DNA from 3 places in the Enterobacter sp. E14S genome. Region 3 is predicted to be linked to each of the others. Evidence: predicted binding sites of a transcription regulator. Region 3 holds the regulator's gene; each other region holds the start of a gene.
What was found. The regulator CRP, encoded in region 3, controls carbon source genes, mostly activating them, when cyclic AMP is high. The targets are predictions, from matches to a motif close to ATGTGANNNNNNTCACAT.

Region 1: a site for CRP is predicted at 2,353-2,370, ahead of ACZ6J2_RS07000 (CidA/LrgA family protein). Genes of this name have one in related genera too.
Region 2: a site for CRP is predicted at 1,582-1,599, ahead of rhaS (HTH-type transcriptional activator RhaS). Genes of this name have one in related genera too.

Annotation. Positions count from the first base shown of each region.
Region 1 covers NZ_JBVODQ010000002.1:388,110-393,415, reverse strand. Annotated here, with positions in the region: gene dusC (tRNA dihydrouridine(16) synthase DusC) at 1-613, opposite strand, end outside; partial or broken gene ACZ6J2_RS07010 (AraC family transcriptional regulator) at 655-1,451, opposite strand; gene ACZ6J2_RS07005 (type 1 glutamine amidotransferase) at 1,511-2,227, shown strand; gene ACZ6J2_RS07000 (CidA/LrgA family protein) at 2,419-2,814, shown strand; gene ACZ6J2_RS06995 (CidB/LrgB family autolysis modulator) at 2,811-3,506, shown strand; gene cdd (cytidine deaminase) at 3,636-4,520, shown strand; gene sanA (outer membrane permeability protein SanA) at 4,647-5,306, shown strand, end outside.
Region 2 covers NZ_JBVODQ010000013.1:54,323-59,628, forward strand. Annotated here, with positions in the region: gene rhaR (HTH-type transcriptional activator RhaR) at 1-543, opposite strand, end outside; gene rhaS (HTH-type transcriptional activator RhaS) at 617-1,453, opposite strand; gene rhaB (rhamnulokinase) at 1,755-3,224, shown strand; gene rhaA (L-rhamnose isomerase) at 3,221-4,480, shown strand; gene rhaD (rhamnulose-1-phosphate aldolase) at 4,554-5,306, shown strand, end outside.
Region 3 covers NZ_JBVODQ010000009.1:150,540-155,845, reverse strand. Annotated here, with positions in the region: gene ACZ6J2_RS17480 (hydrolase) at 52-1,074, shown strand; gene ACZ6J2_RS17475 (YheU family protein) at 1,071-1,289, shown strand; gene ACZ6J2_RS17470 (phosphoribulokinase) at 1,320-2,189, shown strand; gene ACZ6J2_RS17465 (OsmC family protein) at 2,250-2,654, opposite strand; gene crp (cAMP-activated global transcriptional regulator CRP) at 2,966-3,598, shown strand; gene ACZ6J2_RS17455 (YccS/YhfK family putative transporter) at 3,656-5,306, shown strand, end outside.

The DNA.
Region 1 (5,306 bases), on a different contig from region 3:
CCCAGATTTCACCGTTGGCGATCACCGGAATGGTGAGGCGCTTGCGGATCTCGCCGATCGCCTGCCAGTTGATGCGCTCGGCCTTGTAGCCATCTTCTTTAGTGCGGCCATGCACCACCAGCTCGGTGGCCCCGGCCTGCTGCACCGCATCGGCGATTTCAAACTGCCGCGCGTCGCTGTCCCAGCCCAGGCGCACCTTCACCGTCACCGGCAAATGCGAAGGCACGGCCTCACGCATGGCTTTCGCGCCGCGGTAAATCAGCTCAGGATCTTTCAACAAGGTCGCCCCGCCGCCGCTGCCGTTGACCAGCTTCGACGGGCAGCCGCAGTTGAGATCCACCCCGTAAGAGCCCAGCTCAACCGCGCGGGCGGCGTTTTCCGCCAGCCATTCGGGGTACTGGCCGAGCAGCTGAATACGCACCAGCGTGCCGGAAGAGGTCCGGCTCTGGTTGTGCAGCTCGGGGCACAGGCGGAAGAAGGATTTTACCGGCAACAGCATATCGACCACGCGCAGAAACTCCGTCACGCAGAGATCGTAATCGTTCACCTCGGTCAGAAGCTCGCGCACGAGGGAGTCGAGCACGCCTTCCATTGGGGCCAGTAAAACTCGCATAGCAGTACCTGTGAAAAAAGACGCGCTATAGTAGCCGCTCTCTATATCGCTGGGAAGCGCTTCTGTTCAGGGAAAAAGTCGGCCGGAGTTGCCCCGACAACGGCGCGAAACGCCGCCGCAAATGCCGCCTGCCCGGAAATCCCAGCATCCAGGCCACCTGCTTAACCGGGTATCCGTTGGCGAGCAGGTCCAGCGAGGCACAAATCCTTGCGCGCTGTCGCCAGGCCCGGAAGCTAAACCCGGTATCTTTGATAAACGCGCGTGAGAATGTGCGTTCAGACATCGCGGCCTGTTCCGCCAGCCTGTCCATCGAAACGTCCCAGAGATTGCTGGCAATGATGTCACAGGCAACGCGATGTAACCGCTCATCAACGGGCATCGGTAATTCGGCCGAAATCTGCTGCGCCTCGCTGAGGATTTCGAGCAGCAAAACGGCCATGCTGCGCTGGCTTGCCGGCCGGTATTCCGCGCTGAACAGCCCGGCAATCAGCTCTTTGAACAACGCTGTCGCCATAATCACGTGAACCTCCTCTTTCCGCGTAAAAGGCTCGCATTGCGCTATCAGCGCCGGGCTAAACCAGACCGCGCGGAGCTCCGTTGCGGATAACACGCTGTAGGTGTGTTCCTGAAAGGGAGGGATCCACAGCGCGCGCTGCGGCGGTATGACCCAACGCTTATTGCCGGTTTCGACCAGCATCACCCCTTTGATGGCAAACAAAAGCTGCCCCTGTGGATGCCGGTGAGGGGGATCCACTTCGCCGCGCGTATAGCTAATTGCCCCTCTGGACCATCCGGTGGCATCGTCGTGAATTGGCGTTTTATCGATAACGGTTGGCATTTCACATTCCTCCCTTCCTCTTATGATGCTGCTTGTACACGTAACCGGAGAGAGACGCAATGCACATTCATTTTATCATTCATGAACATTTCGAAGCGCCAGGCGCATATGAAGTCTGGGGGAAAAGCCGCGGCTGTAGACTGAGCTACACCAGAGTTTATCAGGGCGATCCGTTACCCGAGGATCTGCAGAGCACAGACTTGCTTATCATCATGGGAGGCCCGCAGTCACCTGCCACCACGCTTGAGGAGTGCCCCTGGTTTGACGCGCAGGCGGAAAAGGCACTCATCAGCCGCGCAATTGAGGCAGGTAAAACGGTGATTGGCGTTTGTCTGGGCTCGCAGCTTATCGGTGAGGCGCTGGGCGCAGCGTTTTGCCATAGCCCGGAAAAAGAGATCGGCAAATTTCCCGTCAGGCTCACAGAGGCAGGCAAGGCGAACCCGCTGTTTGAGGATTTTGGCCACGAGCTGAACGTCGGTCACTGGCATAACGACATGCCAGGGTTGACGCCGCAGGCTAAAGTGCTGGCTTACAGCGAGGGCTGCCCCCGTCAGATCGTGCAATATGGCGAACGGGTTTACGGTTTTCAGTGTCATATGGAACTGACGCCGGAGGTGGTTGAGCTGCTGATTGAACATTCGCAGAACGATCTCCGCCGCGCGGCTGAATTTCGTTTTGTCGAAACGGCGGAAAAACTTCGCTCGCATGATTATCGCGAAATGAATCAGGTGCTGTTTTCATTTCTGGATAAACTCGTCGCCCAACGCGAAGCCTGACTCAGAGGCATTTCTCTGGCTCGTCACTTCGCCACCGCACGCCCTTTCCTCTAAACTGTAGCCTGCCCCTGTGCGGTGATACCAGACGTTCCATTCTGGAATGTCTGGTATGCTCAAATTTCATGATGTGATCCATGGCACATTTTTGGGTTTAATTGTATGATGAATGCGTTTCAGCAAGGACTATCACCATGAGCAAATCATTGAACATTATCTGGCAATATCTGCGCGCATTCGTCCTGATATACGCCTGCCTGTATGCCGGGATATTCATCGCGTCGCTGCTGCCCATCGTCATTCCCGGCAGCATTATCGGCATGCTGATCCTCTTTGTTTTGCTGGCGCTGCAAATCCTGCCCGCAAAATGGGTCAATCCGGGCTGCTTCGTCCTTATTCGCTATATGGCGCTGCTTTTCGTGCCTATCGGCGTCGGGGTCATGCAGTATTTTGATTTGCTCAAGGCCCAGTTCGGCCCGATTGTGGTCTCCTGCGCGGTCAGTACGCTGGTGGTTTTCCTGGTGGTGAGCTGGAGTTCGCATCTGGTGCATGGCGAACGTAACGTGGTCGGGGAGAAAACAAAAAAATGATGGCCAATATCTGGTGGTCGCTGCCGTTAACCCTTGCGGTGTTCTTCGCCGCGCGCAAGCTTGCTGCACGTTTCAAAATGCCGTTGCTGAACCCGCTGCTGGTGGCAATGGTGGTAATTATTCCGTTCCTGCTGCTCACCGGCATTCCTTACGAACGTTATTTTGTCGGCAGCAAAATTTTAAACGACCTGCTGCAGCCTGCCGTTGTGGCGCTTGCCTTTCCTTTATATGAGCAGCTCCACCAGATCCGCGCCCGCTGGAAATCCATCATTACCATCTGTTTTGTGGGCAGCCTGGTGGCGATGATCACCGGCACGTCGGTAGCGCTGTTGATGGGAGCCTCCCCGCAGATCGCCGCCTCTATCCTGCCTAAATCGGTGACCACGCCTATCGCGATGGCGGTCGGCGGCAGCCTCGGCGGGATCCCGGCCATCAGCGCGATGTGCGTCATTTTCGTCGGTATTCTCGGTGCGGTGTTTGGTCACACCCTGCTGAACGGGATGCGTATTCACACTAAAGCGGCACGGGGGCTGTCGATGGGGACCGCCTCCCACGCCCTGGGCACCGCCCGCTGCGCGGAGCTGGATTATCAGGAAGGGGCGTTTAGCTCCCTGGCGCTGGTGATCTGCGGGATTATCACCTCCCTGCTGGCCCCGTTCATTTTCCCGCTGATTCTGGCGGTGATGGGCTAAAATTTGCGATGCGTCGCGCAAATTTCATTTTGATTTCATAAGTTGCAAACATAATGAGAAGTGGATCACATATAAAGCCCTGACGGCTCCGTAAACTACCGATCCATTAACCTTTATGAGGCAAACGCCATGCACCCACGTTTTCAAGCTGCTTTCGCCCAGCTTGCAGAGAATTTGCAGTCAGCCCTGGCTCCCGTTCTGGCAGATGCACACTTCCCCGCCCTGCTGACCGCGGAGCAGGTCACGATGCTGAAACAGGCAACGGGACTGGACGAAGACGCGCTGGCTTTCGCACTGCTTCCCCTGGCTGCCGCCTGCGCGCGGGCCGATCTCTCCCACTTTAACGTCGGGGCCATTGCGCGCGGCGTCAGCGGAACCTGGTACTTCGGCGGCAATATGGAGTTCCTGGGCGCGACCATGCAGCAAACGGTTCACGCCGAGCAGAGCGCCATCAGCCACGCCTGGCTGCGCGGTGAAAAAGCCCTGAGCGCCATTACCGTTAACTACACCCCCTGCGGCCACTGCCGTCAGTTTATGAACGAGCTGAACAGCGGGCTGCAGCTGCGCATCAACCTGCCAGGCCGCGCGCCGCACACGCTGGGGGATTATCTGCCGGACGCCTTTGGCCCGAAAGATCTGGAGATCAAAACGCTGCTGATGGACGAGCAGGACCACGGTTACACCCTGTCCGGCGATGACCTGAGCCAGGCGGCCATTCGCGCGGCCAACAAAAGCCACACGCCGTACAGCAAGTCTCCGAGCGGCGTGGCGCTGCAGTGCCGCGATGGCCGGATCTTTAGCGGCAGCTACGCGGAAAACGCCGCGTTTAACCCAACCCTGCCACCGCTGCAGGGCGCGCTTAACCTGCTGAGCCTGAACGGCTATGACTATCCGGACATTCAGCGCGCTATTCTGGCAGAAATTGCCGATGCGCCGCTGATCCAGTGGGATGCCACCGCCGCGACGCTTAAAGCGCTGGGCTGCACGACGATTGACCGCGTACTGCTTGCGTAATCCTTCCGGCGGGCAGAAATGCCCGCCAGTTTGCTGAAAAACCCCTCAGTTGAGTCGCTGTTTCTTGCGCTAACCAGGCGGGTAAAGTAGCCTGAGTTAAATTTCATCCACGAACGAGCCATCTCCATGTTAAAGCGCGTTTTTTACAGCCTGTCTGTCCTGGTCGGCATACTGCTGTTGATCGTGCTGGGTCTCGACCGCTGGATGAGCTGGAAAACCGCCCCCTACATCTTTGATGACCTGCAGGACCTGCCCTATCGTCAGGTTGGCGTGGTGCTCGGCACCGCCAAGTATTACCGCACCGGCGTGATCAACCAGTATTACCGTTACCGCATTCAGGGCGCGCTGAACGCCTACAACAGCGGCAAGGTGAACTACCTGCTGCTGAGCGGCGATAACGCGCTGCAAAGCTACAATGAACCGGTGACGATGCGTAAGGACCTGATTGCCGCGGGCGTGGACCCTGCCGATATCGTGCTCGACTACGCCGGATTCCGCACCCTGGACTCCATCGTGCGCACGCGTAAAGTCTTCGACACCAACGACTTCATCATCATCACCCAGCGCTTCCACTGCGAACGCGCGCTGTTTATCGCGCTGCATATGGGCATTCAGGCGCAGTGTTACGCGGTGCCGTCGCCAAAAGACATGCTGAGCGTGCGCGTCCGTGAGTTCGGCGCGCGTTTTGGCGCCCTGGCCGATCTGTATATCTTCAAACGCGAACCGCGCTTTTTAGGCCCGCTGGTGCCGATTCCGGCGATGCACGAAGTGCCGGAAGACGCGCAG
Region 2 (5,306 bases), on a different contig from region 3:
GAGCTTATCCAGCAGCGCTTCCTGCGTTGTGGCGGAGGGGTTATCAGTTGCGTAACGATGGCGCTTCAACGTCATCACCAGCTGGGCGAAAAGCAACTCCGCCAGCTGGTTAGCAACGGGGTCGTTCTTCTGGCTCTCCTGCTCCAGTTGAGAAATAACCTGCCGCACCTGAGCCATGCCGCTACTGCTTAAGCGCCAGTGCGCAGAACCCTTAGCATCAAGAAAGCCCGGAATGCTCGCGGCCCAGTCCACGTTAAGCTTGAGCCTGTCCGGACAGTAAATAACGTTTTGCAGCACGAGGTCGTTAACCGAGGCGTAGGAGTGTTTATCATCCGCGCGAATGTAGAACAGGTCTCCGCGCGTGATGCGGTAGGGGCGGTCGTTGAGGATGTGCAGGCCGTTACCGCGCCAAACCAGCACCAGCTCGCAAAACTCGTGGGTATGTTCGGCAAAAACGTCCTGCGGGTAGCGATCGGCCACAGTGACGGCCTGACTCGCGGAGGCAAAAAAATCATCTTTGCGAAGAATTAACTGAGCAGCCACACCACGACCTCTACGCCGAATAACCTGACACTATTAGCTTTTTTGCGGAAATAAAACGGTGACTGCCCTCGCGTTACTGAAGCATCGCGTCTTTTCCCTGGCGAATATCGCGCGGAGACCAGTTAAATTCCCGGCGAAATAGCGTTGAAAAGTGATTGCTGTCGCCAAAACCGCAGCAATAGGCAATATCCGTGACGCTATCGTCGGTATGACGTAAAAGATGACGCGCTTTGATCAGGCGCAGACGGTTAAGGTAGCGTTGCGGCGTCAGTCCGGTGTGCTGTTTAAGCTGGCGATGCAGGGTACGCAACGACAGGGAAAAATCATCCGCAAGCGTTTCCCAGCAGACATCCTCGGCAAAATGATCTTCCAGCCAGGCCATCAGATGGTTCAGGCGCGCGTTGTTATCTTCCAGCCCTTCCACCAGGCTGCTGCGGCGCAGCAGCACCAGAAGCTGCATAAACAGCAGTTCGCGCGTGGCAATGGCGTGCGTCTCCTGCCCGTCCTCGCTCTTCTCCATCTGGCTCACCAGCTGACGCACCTGCTGCAGGATGGACTGATTCACCCGCCAGTGCGACGGATAGTGTCCGTCTTGCTCCTGGGGCAACAGCTGGCTCAGCCCCGAAAGAAACTGGAACGCGTCCGGGGAACGGTAAAGCACATTCGTCAGATACAGGTTGTCGGTATGTTCATACAGGTGCCGGTCGTGGTCGCGCACGAAGCACACCGTACCGCCGCTGATGGTATAAGGCTGGCCATTGAAAACATGAATACCCGTCCCGCGCTCAACAATCACAATTTCGTGAAAATCATGATGATGCTCCGGGAACGCAGCCTGAGGAAGCCGTGGCTCAATCGCGACAGGCGAACCTCCTGAAGGAAAAAAATCCACGCAGTGCAGTACGGTCATAACGGCCTCCACCAATGAAAAATGTTCTCAAAATAGTAATTAAGGCCTCCCACACTCACCTTCAATTTTTGGCAGTAAACCTCGCAAAAGCTGTCCATTTTTCAAGAAACAGGGGGAAAGATCGGGAAATGCGCTCAGCGTCACACTGCCTGAGCATCCCGTCACTGCTGGAAACTGTGAACGTCCTCACATTCACCTTTGCTTTCTTGCCAGCGCGAGATTTGGCCTGTCAGTGGCGAGAAGGTGACTTTTTCTTCCCTTTTTTACACTCACCGCTAATGACTTAAGAAAGGACCCGACCATGACTTTTCGCCATTGTGTGGCTGTCGATTTAGGCGCATCCAGCGGCCGCGTAATGCTCGCGAGCTGGGACCGTGAGCAGCACGCGCTTTCGCTTCGCGAAATGCACCGTTTCGCCAACTGCCTGCAAAAGCAGGACGGTTTTGATACCTGGGATATCGATGCCCTGGAGGCGGAGATCCGTACCGGACTGAACAACGTCTGCAACGACGGCATTCGCATCGACAGCATCGGCATTGATACCTGGGGCGTGGACTACGTTCTGCTTGATAGCCATGGCGAGCGCATCGGCTTGCCGGTTTCTTATCGCGACAGCCGCACCGACGGCCTGATGGCGAACGCTATCGCCCAGCTTGGCAAGGACAACATCTACGGGCGCAGCGGCATTCAGTTTCTGCCGTTTAACACGCTTTATCAGCTGCGTGCTTTGGTCGAGCAACAGCCGGAGCTGGTCGCGGACGTGGCCCATGCGCTGCTGATCCCGGACTACCTGAGCTATCGCCTGACCGGCAACATGAACTGGGAATATACCAACGCCACCACCACGCAGCTGGTCAACATCAACTCGGATAGCTGGGATGAACATCTGCTGGCCTGGACGGGGGCGTCGCCTTCCTGGTTCGGCACACCCACCCACCCGGGTAACGTGATCGGTCACTGGATTTGCCCCCAGGGGAACGCAATCCCTGTCGTTGCCGTCGCCAGCCACGATACCGCCAGCGCGGTAATAGCGTCCCCACTTGCAAGCAAAGACGCGGCTTACCTCTCGTCCGGCACCTGGTCGCTGATGGGCTTTGAGAGCAAAACCCCGTACGCCAGCGACGCCGCGATGGCGGCAAACATTACCAACGAAGGCGGTGCCGAAGGCCGCTACCGCGTACTGAAAAACATCATGGGGCTGTGGCTGCTCCAGCGGGTGCTGAAAGAGCAAAACATTACCGACCTGCCCGCGCTTATCGCCGAAACCGAGAAGCTGAAGGCCTGTACGTTCCTGATCAACCCGAACGATGACCGCTTTATCAACCCGGCGCACATGAGCGCCGAAATTCAGGTCGCCTGCGTCGAGGGCGGGCAGCCGGTGCCGTCGAGGCCTTCAGAACTGGCGCGCTGCATTTTTGACAGCCTCGCCCTGCTGTATGCCGACATCCTCAGCGAGCTGGCGAGCCTTCGCGGAAGACCGTTCAGCCAGCTGCATATCGTGGGCGGCGGCTGCCAGAACCAGCTGCTGAACCAGCTCTGCGCCGATGCCTGCGGCATCACCGTGGTGGCGGGTCCCGTGGAGGCCTCCACGCTCGGGAATATCGGCATTCAGCTGATGACCCTGGACGAACTTTCCAGCGTTGATGACTTCCGTTCTGTGGTGGCGGCTAACGCCAGCCTGACCACCTTCACCCCCAATCCCTGCCGTGAAATTGCTCGCTTTCGGGCGCAGTTTCAGCAAAACCGACTGACTAAGGAGCTTTGCGCATGACAACTCAATTAGAACAAGCCTGGGGCCTGGCTAAACAGCGTTTCGCCGCCGTCGGCGTGGATGTCGAAGAGGCGCTGCGCCAGCTCGACCGTCTGCCCGTATCCATGCACTGCTGGCAGGGCGATGACGTCGCCGGTTTCGAGAATCCAGGCGGTTCCCTGACGGGTGGTATTCAGGCCACCGGTAACTACCCCGGCAAAGCGCGTAACGCGACCGAACTGCGCGCCGACCTGGAGCTGGCGCTGAGCCTGATCCCGGGGCCAAAACGACTGAACCTGCATGCGATTTACCTCGAATCCGACGAGCCGGTGGCGCGCAACGAAATCAAACCGGAACACTTTAAGAACTGGGTAGAGTGGGCGAAAGCCAACCGGCTGGGCCTGGACTTTAATCCGTCCTGTTTCTCACATCCGCTGAGCGCGGACGGTTTTACCCTCGCCCACGCGGACGACGACATCCGCCAGTTCTGGATCGACCACGTGAAGGCCAGCCGCCGCGTTTCGGCCTATTTCGGCGAACAGCTCGGCACGCCGTCGGTGATGAACATCTGGATCCCGGACGGCATGAAGGACATCACCGTCGACCGTCTGGCCCCGCGCCAGCGCCTGCTGGCCGCGCTGGATGAGGCCATCAGCGAGAAGCTGGACCCGGCGCACCACATCGACGCCGTAGAGAGCAAGCTGTTCGGCATTGGCGCCGAGAGCTACACCGTAGGCTCAAACGAGTTCTATATGGGTTACGCCACCAGCCGCCAGACCGCGCTGTGTCTGGATGCCGGCCACTTCCACCCGACCGAGGTGATCTCAGACAAAATCTCCGCCGCCATGCTCTACGTGCCGCGCCTGCTGCTGCACGTCAGCCGTCCGGTGCGCTGGGACAGCGACCACGTGGTGCTGCTGGATGACGAAACCCAGGCGATTGCCAGCGAAATCATCCGTCACGACCTCTTTGACCGCGTACACATCGGCCTCGACTTCTTCGATGCCTCCATCAACCGCATCGCGGCATGGGTTATCGGCACCCGCAACATGAAGAAAGCCCTGCTGCGCGCGCTGCTGGAGCCTGTCGCCGCGCTGAAACAGCTGGAGGCTAACGGCGACTACACCGCGCGTCTGGCGCTGCTGGAAGAGCAGAAATCCCTGCCGTGGCAGGCGGTGTGGGAGATGTACTGCCAGCGTAACGACGCCCCGGCGGGCAGCCAGTGGCTGGACAACGTGCGGACATACGAGAAAGACGTGTTGAGTCAGCGCGGGTAATTTTGCCCTCACCCTAACCCTCTCCCACAGGGAGAGGGTTCAACCTCACCGCGATAACTGGAAAATGAAGACTATGCAGACCATCACCACTTCCTGGTTCGTCCAGGGCATGATCAAAGCCACCTCCGACGCCTGGCTGAAAGGCTGGGACGAGCGCAACGGCGGCAACCTGACGCTGCGCCTGGACGACGCGGATATTGAACCGTTCGCGGCCGATTTCCACCAGAAGCCGCGCTATATCGCGCTGAGCCAGCCGATGCCGCTGCTCGCCAACACGCCGTTTATCGTCACCGGTTCCGGCAAGTTCTTCCGTAACGTCCAGCTCGACCCGGAGGCCAACCTCGGCGTGGTGAAAGTGGACAGCGACGGCGCGGGCTACCACATTCTGTGGGGCCTGACCGACGAGGCGGTGCCCACCTCCGAACTGCCGGCGCACTTCCTCTCCCACTGCGAGCGCATCAGGGCGACGAACGGCAAAGACCGCGTGATCATGCACTGCCACGCCACCAACCTGATCGCCCTGACCTACGTGCTGGAAAACAGCGCCGACTTCATCACCCGCAAGCTGTGGGAAGGCAGTACCGAGTGCCTGGTGGTGTTCCCGGACGGCGTGGGCATTCTGCCGTGGATGGTGCCGGGTACCGACGAAATCGGCCAGGCAACCGCCGTTGATATGCAAAAACATGCTCTGGTGCTGTGGCCGTTCCACGGCGTGTTCGGCAGCGGCCCTACGCTTGATGAAACCTTTGGCCTGATCGACACCGCCGAGAAATCAGCGGAAGTGCTGGTGAAGGTGTACTCCATGGGCGGCATGAAGCAGACCATT
Region 3 (5,306 bases):
GTACAATTCGGAAAGTATCGTAAATTTCCGACAAGAATCAGCATCGCGCTTATGACCCAAATCATTCCATCAGACTTCGACATTGCGGCCGAAGACAGCACTGAGTTCGTGCCTATGCGCGGCGTGGCCAATCCCCATTTGCAGACCATGCTGCCGCGACTGATCCGCCGCAAGGTTCAGTTCACCCCGCACTGGCAACGGCTTGACCTGCCAGACGGTGATTTTCTGGATCTCGCCTGGAGCGAAGCGCCTGAACAGGCTCGCCATAAACCGCGTCTGGTGGTCTTTCACGGTCTGGAAGGCAGCCTGCACAGCCCGTATGCGCATGGGCTAATTGAAGCGGCAAAAGCGCGCGGCTGGCTCGGCGTGGTGATGCATTTTCGCGGCTGCAGCGGTGAACCGAATCGTCAGAAACGCATTTATCACTCGGGTGAAACCGAAGACGGGACGTGGTTTTTACACTGGCTGCGGGAAAATTATGGCACCGTGCCAACGGCCGCCGTGGGCTACTCGCTTGGCGGCAATATGCTGGCCTGTCTGCTGGCCAAAGAGGGCGAAAGCGTCCCGCTGGATGCCGCCGTCATTGTCTCCGCGCCGTTTATGCTCGAGCAGTGCAGCTACCACATGGATAAAGGCTTTTCCCGCGTCTACCAGCGCTACCTGCTCAACCTGCTGAAGGCCAACGCGGCGCGTAAACTGAAGGCCTACCCGGATACCCTGCCGGTAAGCCTACGCCAGCTGAAAAAGGTGCGTCGTATCCGCGAGTTCGACGACCTGATCACCGCGAAAATCCACGGCTTCGCCGATGCGATTGACTATTATCGTCAGTGCAGCGCCATGCCGCTGCTCAGCAAGATCACGCAGCCGACGCTGATTATTCATGCCAAAGATGACCCGTTTATGGATCATCACTCGATCCCCGCTCAGGAATTCCTGCCCGACAACGTTCACTATCAGTTGACCGAGCATGGCGGCCACGTCGGGTTTATCGGCGGCACGCTGCGCCGCCCGAAAATGTGGCTTGAGGCGCGTATTCCTGACTGGCTGACCCCTTATCTGGACGGTGCAAAATGATTATTCCCTGGCAGGATCTGGATCCCGAAACGCTCGACAATCTGATTGAAAGCTTTGTATTACGCGAAGGCACCGATTATGGTGAACAGGAACGCTCGCTTGAGCAAAAGGTCAACGATGTTAAGCGCCAGCTGAAAAGCGGCGACGTGGTGCTGGTGTGGTCAGAACTGCATGAGACGGTCAATATCATGCCCCGCAACGCGTTTCACGGCTGATCTTCCACCCTTTTCAGTCAGGGAGTTGCTATGTCTGCCAGACATCCGGTTATTGCCGTTACGGGGTCGAGTGGTGCGGGAACCACCACCACCAGCCTCGCATTTCGCAAGATTTTCGCCCAGCTGAATCTCCGTGCGGCGGAGGTCGAAGGCGACAGCTTTCACCGCTACACGCGTCCGGAGATGGACATGGCCATTCGTAAGGCGCGCGATTCGGGTAAACACATCAGCTACTTCGGCCCGGAGGCCAATGACTTTGGCCTGCTGGAACAAACCTTTATAGAGTACGGTAAGAGCGGCAAAGGGCAGTCCCGCAAGTATCTGCATACCTATGATGAAGCCGTACCCTGGAATCAGGTGCCGGGAACCTTTACCCCGTGGCAGCCGCTGCCGGAACCCACCGACGTCCTCTTTTACGAAGGATTGCACGGCGGCGTGGTCACGCCTCAACACGACGTGGCGCGCCACGTGGATCTGCTGGTCGGCGTGGTCCCTATCGTTAACCTGGAGTGGATCCAGAAGCTGACGCGCGACATGAGCGAGCGCGGCCATTCGCGAGAGGCGGTGATGGACTCCGTGGTGCGCTCCATGGAGGATTACATTAACTTCCTGACGCCGCAGTTCTCCCGCACCCATATCAACTTCCAGCGCGTGCCGACGGTGGACACATCCAACCCGTTCGCGGCCAAAAGCATCCCGTCGCTGGATGAGAGCTTTGTGGTGATCCATTTCCGCAATCTCGAAGGCATTGATTACCCATGGCTGCTGGCAATGCTGCAGGGCTCGTTTATTTCGCACATGAATACGTTAGTCGTGCCGGGCGGAAAAATGGGGCTGGCGATGGAGCTCATCATGACGCCGCTGGTGGAGCGACTGATGGAAGGGAAACAGATCGCGTGAGCATGTTCCCTCTCCCAATGGGAGAGGGTTAGGGCATCAACACGCACGATGCCCCATCAATCACGCCTCGAGCACTTCATACGAATGCGTGATTTTTACCGCTTTCTCCAGCATTAACGCCACAGAGCAGTACTTCTCCGCAGACAGGTCCACCGCACGCGAGACCGCCGCGTCTTTCAGCTCTTTACCGGTGACCACAAAGTGCAGGTTAATATGGGTGAACAGGCGTGGCGCCTCTTCGCGACGTTCTGACGTGAGTTTAACCTCACAACCCGTCACGTCATGACGACCTTTTTGCAGAATCGACACCACATCAATTGCGCTGCATCCGCCTGCCGCCATCAGCACCATTTCCATTGGGCTGGGTGCTTTATCGCCGGAGTTACCGTCCATCAAAATCTGGTGTCCTGACGCGGACTCGCCCAGGAACGTTAAACCTTCAACCCATTTCACGCGCGCTTGCATATTCATTAACTCCAACGTTGCATTTTTGGTGACAGATTACGCGTGCGTTACATTTCTCGCAATGGAAGGCGACCTGCATCATGCTGAAGCGAGACACCAGGAGACACGCGGCGAAAGCTATGCTAAAACACTCAGGATGCTACAGTAATACATTGACGTTACACGTGTATGCAGAGGACATCAAACTTTACTGGCTGCGAAACGTTACGGTAGCCGACTTCCCAGGGTATGGGTAAGAATTCGATTGCAACCCCAGAGTCCGGATGCATCTGATGACTCTGGTGACAGCTTATAACAGAGGATAACAGCGCATGGTGCTTGGCAAACCGCAAACAGACCCGACTCTCGAATGGTTCTTGTCTCATTGCCACATTCATAAGTACCCATCGAAGAGCACGCTGATTCACCAGGGTGAAAAAGCGGAAACGTTGTATTACATCGTTAAAGGCTCGGTGGCAGTGCTGATCAAAGATGAAGAAGGGAAAGAGATGATCCTTTCTTATCTGAACCAGGGCGATTTCATCGGTGAACTGGGCCTGTTTGAAGAGGGCCAGGAACGTAGCGCCTGGGTTCGTGCAAAGACAGCATGTGAAGTGGCTGAAATTTCTTACAAGAAGTTCCGTCAGCTGATTCAGGTTAACCCTGACATCCTGATGCGTCTTTCTTCCCAGATGGCGCGCCGTCTGCAGGTCACGTCAGAGAAAGTGGGTAACCTCGCCTTCCTGGACGTTACCGGCCGTATCGCACAAACCCTGCTGAACCTGGCGAAACAGCCAGACGCCATGACCCACCCGGACGGTATGCAAATTAAAATTACCCGTCAGGAAATTGGTCAGATCGTCGGTTGCTCCCGTGAAACCGTGGGTCGTATCCTGAAAATGCTGGAAGATCAAAACCTGATCTCCGCCCACGGTAAAACCATCGTGGTCTACGGAACGCGTTAATTCCGCTTAAACGGCGTGCCATCGCAAGGTGTCACGCCGTTTTTGTCTCTACTCCCCATGTGGCGCAGGCTGATCTATCACCCGGAAGTTAACTACGCACTGCGACAAACGCTGGTGTTGTGTCTTCCTGTGGCCATAGGCCTGATCCTCGGACATCTTCAGCAAGGCCTGCTGTTTTCCCTCGTGCCCGCCTGCTGCAACATTGCCGGTCTGGACACGCCGCATAAGCGCTTTTTCAAACGCCTGATTATCGGTGGCTGCCTGTTTGCCGGGTGTAGCCTCGCCGTACAACTCCTGCTCGCCCGGGATATCCCGCTGCCGCTGATCCTGACCGTGCTGGCGATGACGCTCGGCGTCACGGCGGAAATCAGTTCGCTGCACGCCCGCCTGCTTCCCGCTTCGCTGATTGCGGCCATTTTCACGCTGAGCCTCGCCGGGAACATGCCGGTGTGGGAGCCGCTGCTGATCTACGCCCTGGGGACATTATGGTACGGGCTGTTTAACTGGTTTTGGTTCTGGCTGTGGCGGGAGCAGCCGCTGCGTGAATCCCTGAGCCTGCTCTATGTGCAGCTTGCGGATTACTGCGAAGCCAAATACACCCTGCTCACCCAGCATACCGACCCGGAAAAATCCTTACCGCCGCTGCTGACGCGCCAGCAAAAGGTGGTGGATCTGATAAGCCAGTGCTATCAGCAGCTGCATATGCTCGCCGCCAACAAGAACCACGAGTACAAGCGGCTGCTGCGCACCTTCCAGGTCGGGCTGGATCTGCAGGAGCATATCTCCGTAAGCCTTCACCACCCGCAGGAGGTGCAAAAGCTGGTCGAGCGCAGCCACGCCGAAGCGGTGATCCGCTGGAACGCGCAGACCGTCTCGGCACGTCTGCGCGTGCTGGCCGATGATATTCTCTATCACCGTTACCCGACGCGCTTTAACATGGAAAAACAGCTGGGCGCGCTGGAGAAAATCGCCCGCCAGCATCCCGATAACCCGGTCGGCCAGTTTGCCGCCTGGCATTTCAGCCGCATCGCCCGCGTGCTGCGCACGCAGCGCCCGCTTTATCCCCGCGACTTGATGGCGGATAAGCAAAAACGGCTTCCGCTATTGCCCGCGCTCAAAAGCTATCTTTCTCTTAAATCGTCCGCTCTGCGCAACGCCGCAAGGATCAGCGTGATGCTCAGTACCGCCAGCCTGATGGGCATGGCGCTGCACCTGCCGAAACCGTACTGGATCTTAATGACCGTGCTGTTTGTCACCCAGAACGGCTACGGCGCCACGCGGGTGCGTATTCTGCATCGGGCTGGCGGAACGCTGGCCGGGCTGATCATTGCGGGCGTGACGCTGCACTTCCACGTGCCGGAAGGCTATACCCTGGCAGGGATGCTGGCGATTACGCTGGTGAGCTACCTGATTATCCGCAAAAACTACGGCTGGGCGATGGTGGGCTTTACGGTGACGGCGGTATATACGCTGCAGCTGCTCACGCTCAATGGCGAACAGTTTATTGTCGCCAGGCTGATTGATACTCTGATCGGCTGCCTGATTGCCTTTGGCGGCATGGTCTGGCTGTGGCCGCAGTGGCAGAGCGGGCTGCTGAGGCAGAACGCCCACGACGCGCTGGAAGCGGATCAGGAGGCCATCAGGCTAATCCTCAGCGACAATCCTCAACCGACGCCGCTGGCCTATCAGCGGATGAAGGTCAACCAGG